DNA from 2 places in the Solibacillus sp. iso_87 genome. Region 1 is predicted to be linked to the other one. Evidence: a T-box and tRNA genes for the amino acid it is inferred to sense, from the RefSeq annotation. Region 1 holds a T-box; the other holds one or more tRNA genes.
The links. The T-box of region 1 lies ahead of ileS (isoleucine--tRNA ligase). A T-box ahead of a tRNA ligase gene usually reads a tRNA of that ligase, here a tRNA-Ile.
Positions count from the first base shown of each region.

Region 2: it encodes a tRNA-Ile, which carries the amino acid that the T-box ahead of ileS (isoleucine--tRNA ligase) is inferred to sense. The anticodon was not compared.

Region 1 is NZ_CM149656.1:1,012,418-1,016,817, reverse strand. It holds gene ileS (isoleucine--tRNA ligase) at 1-2,542, opposite strand, end outside; T-box leader at 2,695-2,917, opposite strand; gene AC0VXV_RS04950 (DivIVA domain-containing protein) at 2,985-3,530, opposite strand; gene AC0VXV_RS04945 (YlmH family RNA-binding protein) at 3,626-4,400, opposite strand, start outside.
Region 2 is NZ_CM149656.1:2,924,168-2,928,567, reverse strand. It holds tRNA gene AC0VXV_RS14960 (tRNA-Val) at 994-1,069, shown strand; tRNA gene AC0VXV_RS14955 (tRNA-Thr) at 1,078-1,153, shown strand; tRNA gene AC0VXV_RS14950 (tRNA-Lys) at 1,160-1,235, shown strand; tRNA gene AC0VXV_RS14945 (tRNA-Leu) at 1,252-1,336, shown strand; tRNA gene AC0VXV_RS14940 (tRNA-Gly) at 1,385-1,459, shown strand; tRNA gene AC0VXV_RS14935 (tRNA-Leu) at 1,464-1,552, shown strand; tRNA gene AC0VXV_RS14930 (tRNA-Arg) at 1,572-1,648, shown strand; tRNA gene AC0VXV_RS14925 (tRNA-Pro) at 1,657-1,733, shown strand; tRNA gene AC0VXV_RS14920 (tRNA-Ala) at 1,742-1,817, shown strand; tRNA gene AC0VXV_RS14915 (tRNA-Met) at 1,846-1,919, shown strand; tRNA gene AC0VXV_RS14910 (tRNA-Ile) at 1,927-2,003, shown strand; tRNA gene AC0VXV_RS14905 (tRNA-Ser) at 2,024-2,116, shown strand; tRNA gene AC0VXV_RS14900 (tRNA-Met) at 2,162-2,236, shown strand; tRNA gene AC0VXV_RS14895 (tRNA-Asp) at 2,240-2,315, shown strand; tRNA gene AC0VXV_RS14890 (tRNA-Phe) at 2,321-2,396, shown strand; tRNA gene AC0VXV_RS14885 (tRNA-Gly) at 2,400-2,473, shown strand; tRNA gene AC0VXV_RS14880 (tRNA-Ile) at 2,485-2,561, shown strand; tRNA gene AC0VXV_RS14875 (tRNA-Asn) at 2,573-2,648, shown strand; tRNA gene AC0VXV_RS14870 (tRNA-Ser) at 2,662-2,752, shown strand; tRNA gene AC0VXV_RS14865 (tRNA-Glu) at 2,755-2,826, shown strand; gene AC0VXV_RS14860 (NUDIX hydrolase) at 2,902-3,528, shown strand; gene AC0VXV_RS14855 (MerR family transcriptional regulator) at 3,634-4,392, shown strand.

The sequences.
Region 1 (4,400 bases):
CGATGTTTGCATCATTCAATAGCTCGACTGTTTCACTGTCTGCATAAACCGAAATTTTCGCTTCCAGTGATTTACCGATTGTTTTTGCATTACGCGCTTCTTCCAATGCTTTTAACACTTCATTGCGTACTGCGATTACTTTTACCCATTTCGTACGTAGGTCTGCAAAGTTTGCTTGTTCTACTACTTCTGGGAAATCTGTTAATTGTACTGATTGTGGCTTGCCATCGAATTCGATGTAGCTCCATAACTCTTCAGTCGTATGTGGAATAATTGGCGTTAATAATTTAACTAATGCCATTAATGTATCATACATAACCGTTTGCATTGCACGACGGTTTTTATTGTCAGTTCCTTCGATATAGACAACATCTTTTGCGATATCCAAGTAGAATGAAGATAGCTCGATTGCTACGAAGTTATTCACAGTTGTGTAAACAGTCGAGAAGTCATAACGGTCATATGCTTCACGGATTGTTTTTACAACATCCTGTAAGCGCATGTACATATACTGATCCATTTCACGTAACTCTTCGTAAGCGACACGGTCAGTTGTTTCGTTAAAGTCTGTCACATTTCCGTGCAGGAAGCGCAATGTATTACGCACTTTACGGTATGTTTCAGAAACCTGCTTCAACATATCCATTGAAATACGAACATCCCCTGTATAGTCAACCGATGCTACCCACATACGAATAATGTCGGCACCGTATTGGTTCATCACTTTGATCGGGTCAATCGTGTTGCCAAGCGATTTAGACATTTTGCGTCCTTCGCCGTCCAATACGAAACCATGTGTTAATAACCCTTTATATGGTGCATGCCCATTAATCGCCACTGATGTGATTAATGATGAGTTGAACCAGCCGCGGTGTTGGTCCGAACCTTCAAGATAAAGGTCAGCAGGATATTTCAGTCCGCGCTCTGCTAATACACCTTGGTGAGATGATCCTGAGTCGAACCATACGTCCATAATGTCGTTTTCTTTTGTAAACTTGCCGTTCGGGCTGCCTTCATGTGTGAAGCCTTCAGGTAGCAAGTCTTTTGCTTCACGCTGGAACCAAATATTCGAACCGTGTTCACGGAATAATTTCGAAATATGCGCGATTGTTTCTGATGTGATGATCGGTGTTTCATCTTCGGCATAGAAAATCGGAATTGGTACACCCCATGCACGCTGACGGGAAATTACCCAGTCACCGCGGTCACGAATCATATTGTAAAGACGTGTTTCGCCCCATGCTGGTGTAAATTCTGTCGCTGTTACAGCATCTAATAATTCACCACGGAACATTTCAACAGATGCAAACCATTGTGGTGTTGCACGGTAAATTACCGGTTTTTTCGTACGCCAGTCATGCGGGTATGAGTGTGTAAATTTAGAAACATGCAATAATGCATTTTCTTCTTTTAATTTTTCAATGACAACCGGATTTGCTTTTTCATAGAACAATCCTTCAAAGCCAGGTGCTTCATTTGTGTAGCAGCCGCCGTTATCTACTGGTGATAAAATGTCCAGTCCATAGCGTTTACCGATCTGATAGTCGTCTTCACCGTGACCTGGTGCTGTGTGTACACAACCCGTACCAGCATCAGCAGTTACGTGGTCGCCAACCATCACTAATGAATCACGTTTGTAAACTGGGTGTTCTGCAACGATCATATCAAGCTGTTCGCCTTGTACTTCCTGAACGATTTGAACATCTTCCCAGCCAAATGTCGCTGATAATTTTTCCAGTAAATCTTTTGCAACAATATATTTGCTGCCGTTTGTTTCTACGACAACATATGTGAATTCAGGGTTAACCGAAATCCCTAAGTTTGCCGGAATTGTCCAAGGAGTTGTTGTCCAGATGACAAATTTAGCATCTGCAGGTACTACGCCTTTGCTGTCTTTAATGCCGAATGCTACATAAATTGAATATGATTCAACATCTTTATATTCGATTTCCGCTTCTGCCAATGCTGACTCAGAAGATGGAGACCAATAAACTGGTTTTAAGCCTTTATAAATATAGCCCTTCTCCGCCATTTTCCCGAACACTTCGATTTGGCGTGCTTCGAATTCAGGCTTTAATGTGATATACGGATTTTCCCAGTCACCGCGTACACCTAGGCGACGGAATTGGCTTTTTTGGTTTTCAATTTGTTCATAAGCGTATTTCTCACATAGTTCACGGAATTCTGCAACCGACATTTCTTTACGCTTAACACCTTTATTTGTTAATGCCTGCTCAATCGGTAAACCGTGTGTATCCCAACCTGGAATATATGGAACATGGAAACCTGACATTGATTTTTGGCGGTTAATCATATCTTTGATAACTTTGTTTAATGCGTGACCGATATGGATGTCTCCGTTTGCATATGGAGGACCATCATGCAGTAAATAGTGAGGACGATCTTTTGTACGCTCCATCACTAATTTGTTAATATCCATTTCATCCCATTGTGCCTGAACTTGCGGTTCTTTTGTCGGTAAACCGCCGCGCATAGGGAAGTCGGTTTTCGGCATTAATAATGTGTCTTTATACTCTACCATTGTAAATTCCTCCTAGTGATTTTATCGAGTGTTGATTTCCAATCCGGGTTTGACGCTTACCCGAATGGTATCTTAAATGAATCATGATTTTTAAATGCTCTTAAGGATTTGGTAGCTTTTCAAAACAACAAAAAAGCCCCTCCATCCCTATAAAAAGGGACGAGGAGCATTAGTCTCGTGGTACCACCCTAAATTCGCTAAATAATATTAGCCTCATTAGACACTGTAACGTCGTGTGCTACGAAATAACTTACTCGAATTTCAGTTATTTAGCTCAAGAGTGATTTTCGATTTAACTTGCTTCGTTCGAGCTCTCACCATCCTCGAATCGCTAAACCACAATGTTAAATTTACTGTCTCCGTCAAAGCCTGATGCAAGTGCATCCTATTCATTATTTTTCAGTATATGAAAAGGCTGTATAAAATGTCAAGTACTGTTGGACTAATACACGGCATTTTCGTCATTTTGGTTCTCTTCATTGAGTTCTTTACGATTGTTTTCCTGAATTTCCGTTAAGTCTACGTCATATTCCAGTAATTGGTCCCAATCGCCTGTATTCAGTAAATCAAGCTGTGCTTCCACTAACATCTTAAATCTGTTGCGGAATACTTTCGACTGTTTTTTCAATTCGTCAATCTCAATCGTCACTTTTCTCGCTTTTGCCAGTGCGTCATTTACAATACGATCCGCATTTTTTTCAGCTTCTTTAACGATGAGCTTTGCTTCTTTTTCGGAATTACGACGAACTTCGCCAGCTGCCTCTTGAGCAACAACAATTGATTTCTGCAATGTGTCTTCCAATGAATTGTAATGATTCATTTGTTCAGACATCATCTTAATCTTTTCTTCGAGCTCTTTTTTCTCGCGTAAAACAATTTCATAATCTTTTATAATCTGATCTAAAAATTCATTTACTTCGTCTTCTGCATATCCACGGAACCCACGTGTAAACTCCTTATTATGTATATCAAGAGGTGATAATGGCATATCGTTCTACTCTCCTTTTTTACGTACATTCTTACAAGTATTATAAACGTTTCTTTAGGGAATAACATCATGTTTTCCTAAAAAACGGTTGAAAATTATACTTTTTGCTCTAAACGTCCTACTTGTAATCGAATCTTATCTTTTTTTGTCCGTCCTTCTGTCAGGATGACTTTTAACCGTCCATATCCTCGCGCTGAAATAATGTCGCCTTCCTGCAATTCGAAAGCCACAGCTTCCCTGACAGTCCAGTTAACTTTTACTTTTCCGGCATTGATCAGGCTTTGTGATTTTTGACGGGAGATATTAACGATTGTTGCTAAAACCACATCAAGACGCATGGAAGAAACCGTATGCGAGCTTTCGACCCATTGCTCCTCGTTTTGGATATACGGTGTAGTCGCATCCATTTGCTCAGCACTTACTTTCACTTTGCCTATACTCGTTAAATGCGCACGCACGTAATCCGCGATTTCCGATGCGATTGCAAATTGAACCGTATTATCGGCAAGTCGAATATCCCCAAACTTGCTGCGATCAAGTCCGATTGATAATAAGGCACCTAAAACATCAGGATGGCGCAGCTGGACAAATTTTGTCGGGTAATTCAGTGAGTACACAGCAATTTGAAAATCGGTTTCTGCCGGCTCGTAATACGAAGGGGCAATCAGCATTCGTTTACGTTCCGCTTCTTCAAATACCCCTTCTGTGAATACACGGAGATCATCTGATTGCTGAACAATGGACTCTACGATAAAACGCTGTCTCGGATCTAAAAAATCAGTCAATTTTGGAGCATAGCGATCTTCTACTTCACGCTGCCATCCAATAACTTGCTCAATGAAAGGTTGTTCATCTTTACGAAAATGTTGG
Region 2 (4,400 bases), 1.9 Mb from region 1:
ATAAACAATGCAGCTATATTTATGGGCTGAATAATTTCTTACAAAATATTATGCTGTCTTATAATAAAGATAAAAAAATCTTGTTGAAATATAATTGCTTCAATTAACCCAAAATCGGAATCTATTTTAAACTCATATTATTTTATTACTACTGGCTGGAAAGGCATACTTCCTCGATCACTATATTGGAAGTTTCATGAATTAAGGAAGAACAAGATATTAGGAAAGAGCGGAAAAGAAGCAGAAATTTTGCGGTTATTTAATCAAGGTCGATTGTGAACAGGCAAGTTTAGTTGACGCTATATTAGAGGGCTGTTTAAATACCGATTTCCCATCATTAATCTAAATAGGGGTATAAAAATCCCCGGTTCACCAAAAAGCTCGTAATAAGCAATTTAATAGGTAATAACAAGGATTTAACGCTCGAATCGTGTAATCCAAATAAAATTGCGGTATGCAACAACATCATCGAATGGAATAGCGCAATTCTAAGCGCATTTAAACATGGGAATTATTATTATAGAATAATAAAATACATTGAAGATAATGGAAATAATATAAAGATAAAGAGTGTAATGAGAAACCAATAGGTAGAAATAATAAAAAGGTGAATTCTATCAATGCTTTAAAAAATAATGATAAATGTACGAACATTTTCTTGACAGCTTTAATCTATAAAATGTATAAATAAGTAGTCGTATATTCTAAAACACTTGATATTTAGAAGTAATATTAATAATTATATCAGAATGATTTATAAATATTAAAAACAAGTCTTGATAAAGTCTGTCAAACATATTAGAATTTCGTTATACTAAGTAAACGTTTTCATGAATAACCTCGATTGGTAAATGAAAAAAATAGGAATTAATATATTTTTTAAAAATAATTTCAAAAAAGGTATTGCATTATAAAAAAAGTAATGATAATATAAATCTTGTCCTTAAGAGATAGGACATGCGGTTACGAAAGAGTAATCAGTAAATACCCATTGGAGGATTAGCTCAGCTGGGAGAGCACCTGCCTTACAAGCAGGGGGTCGGCGGTTCGAGCCCGTCATCCTCCACCATTTTAAATGCCGGTGTAGCTCAGTTGGTAGAGCAACTGACTTGTAATCAGTAGGTCGAGGGTTCGACTCCTTTCGCCGGCACCATTTAGAGAGCCATTAGCTCAGTTGGTAGAGCATCTGACTTTTAATCAGAGGGTCGAAGGTTCGAGTCCTTCATGGCTCACCAGTTTATATACTGCTTAGCGGGTGTGGCGGAATTGGCAGACGCACTAGACTTAGGATCTAGCGCCGCAAGGCGTGGGGGTTCGACTCCCTTCACCCGCACCATTTTAATTTTCATATTACTGTCAGAGTAAAAAATATCTTAAGCATTTTGCGGAAGTAGTTCAGTGGTAGAACACCACCTTGCCAAGGTGGGGGTCGCGAGTTCGAACCTCGTCTTCCGCTCCAAAATGCCGGGGTGGCGGAACTGGCAGACGCACAGGACTTAAAATCCTGCGGTGAGTGATCACCGTGCCGGTTCGATTCCGGCCCTCGGCACCATCTTTTAAATAAACAATATGCGCCCGTAGCTCAATTGGATAGAGCGTCTGACTACGGATCAGAAGGTTGTGGGTTCGACTCCTGCCGGGCGCGCCATATTATTTCGGAATGTAGCTCAGCTTGGTAGAGCACTTGGTTTGGGACCAAGGGGTCGTAGGTTCGAATCCTGTCATTCCGACCATCATTTATGGGGCCTTAGCTCAGCTGGGAGAGCGCCTGCCTTGCACGCAGGAGGTCAGCGGTTCGATCCCGCTAGGCTCCACCATAATTTTTGTAACCAAAATAAAGATCCTGGCGGTGTAGCTCAGTTGGCTAGAGCACTCGGTTCATACCCGAAAGGTCGTGGGTTCGACTCCCTCTGCCGCCATCTTAAAGGACCTTTAGCTCAGTTGGTTAGAGCAGACGGCTCATAACCGTCCGGTCACAGGTTCGAGTCCTGTAAGGTCCACCAGTTAACGTACTAATCATAACGGAGGTATACCCAAGTCTGGCTGAAGGGATCGGTCTTGAAAACCGACAGGCGGGTAACACCGCGCGGGGGTTCGAATCCCTCTACCTCCTCCATTTTTACAAACTGTGTACTTAAAACAGGTTCAAACATCATATTATCGCGGGGTGGAGCAGTGGTAGCTCGTCGGGCTCATAACCCGAAGGTCGCAGGTTCAAGTCCTGCCCCCGCAACCAAATGGTCCCGTGGTGTAGCGGTTAACATGCCTGCCTGTCACGCAGGAGATCGCCGGTTCGATCCCGGTCGGGACCGCCATTTGTGGGTTTGTAGCTCAGTTGGTAGAGCATTAGATTGAAGCTCTAAGTGTCGGCGGTTCGATTCCGTCCAAACCCACCATATGCGGGTGTAGTTTAGTGGTAAAACCTCAGCCTTCCAAGCTGATGTTGTCGGTTCGATTCCGATCACCCGCTCCAGTTTTTAAATAGGGCCTATAGCTCAGCTGGTTAGAGCGCACGCCTGATAAGCGTGAGGTCGATGGTTCGAGTCCATTTAGGCCCACCATATACAACTATTCCGAAGTAGCTCAGTTGGTAGAGCATCCGGCTGTTAACCGGCAGGTCGCAGGTTCGAGTCCTGCCTTCGGAGCCATTTTTCTATTTTTGGGGACATACTCAAGAGGCTGAAGAGGCGCCCCTGCTAAGGGTGTAGGTCGCGTAAGCGGCGCGAGGGTTCAAATCCCTCTGTCTCCGCCATCGGCCCGTTGGTCAAGTGGTTAAGACACCGCCCTTTCACGGCGGTAACACGGGTTCGAATCCCGTACGGGTCATACATAGAAAAACGGAAAACGCTAAGTACTGTTAACATGTACTTAGCGTTTTTTTGTATAAAAGGAGCGGATTTTGTGAATGAACGTTTAAAAGTATTTGATCAATATTATAAGGAAACGGGCATTGAACATCGTGATCTCGTCCATGCAAAAGGTTATTGGCATGAAGTGTTTCATTGCTGGATTATTGAAAAAACAGATTCTGAATGGCGTATTTATTTACAGCTGAGAAGCAAAAATAAAAAGGATTACCCAAATCAATTTGATATTACGGCAGCTGGTCATATACTGGCAACGGAGACGATTGAAGATGGTGTACGCGAATTAGAGGAAGAAGTAGGGCTTAACGTAATGTTTTCGCAATTAACGTCACTTGGAGTCATCCCATACAGTATAGACAATGAAATAATAAAGGATTATGAGTTTGCAAATGTATTTGTTTATGAATTAACAGGAGGAATTGAGCAGTTTACTCTTCAACGAGAAGAACTGGATGGTATATACTCTGCTAACTTAAAACAATTTATATTGCTTGCGAAACAAAAAATAAAGAAAATCGAAGTATCCGGTTATAAATACGAAAATGATATTCGTCATGATGAAGTGAAGCAGATCGGACTAGAACACATGTCTGCACTACCAGAAAGCTATTTGGTCGAGTTTATCCCAAGATTGAAAAAGATGTTACTTGAAGCAACCTGAAAACTTAGGTTAGCTTCTTTTTTTATAAAATAATTAAGAAAAAATAATTAACTATTGACCTTCACGTTACGTCAACCTTTATAGTACTAAATAGGAGGTGATCATGTGCTGATTAATGAACTAGTCAAGCTATCGGGTGTGAGTGCACGCACACTACGTTATTATGATGAAATCAGTTTGCTGAGGCCTTCTGCAGTTGCGGAAAATGGCTACCGGCAATATAGCCAAGAGGATATTGACCGGTTACAGCAAATACTATTTTACCGGGAGCTTGATTTTAAGTTAGAAGAAATAAAAAAGTTGCTCGATCATCCAGATTATGAAGTAAAAGAAGCACTAAAAAAACAATCCGAGCTATTACAAAAGAAAAGAAGATATATCGACGACTTACTAATAACAATAGAACAAACAATCCAAACGATGGAAGGGGAACTTAAAATGACAAATGAACAAAAGTTTGACGTGTTTAGAAATAATTTAATTGAAGAAAACGAAAAGAGCTACGGCCAGGAAATACGTGATAAATACGGTGAAGCTCAAGTGGAAGCGAGCAATAAGAAATTCAGGGATATGACTGAAGAGCAATATAATGCAATGCAGCAATTGGAACACCAACTGTTTCAACGATTAAAAGAAGCGATGGCGTCCGGGGATGTAACGTCAGACGTTGCAATGGAAGCAGCGGAGCTTCATAAACGCTGGCTAAGCTTCTCTTGGGCAAAGTATACCCCAGAAGCACATATAGGCCTAGCGCAAATGTATATAAGCGATGAACGGTTTACTGCCTACTATGATGAGCGTGTCGGTGACGGTGCTTCACAATTTTTACATGATGTAATCGCTGTTTATGCAGCGAACAAATAAGAAAAGAT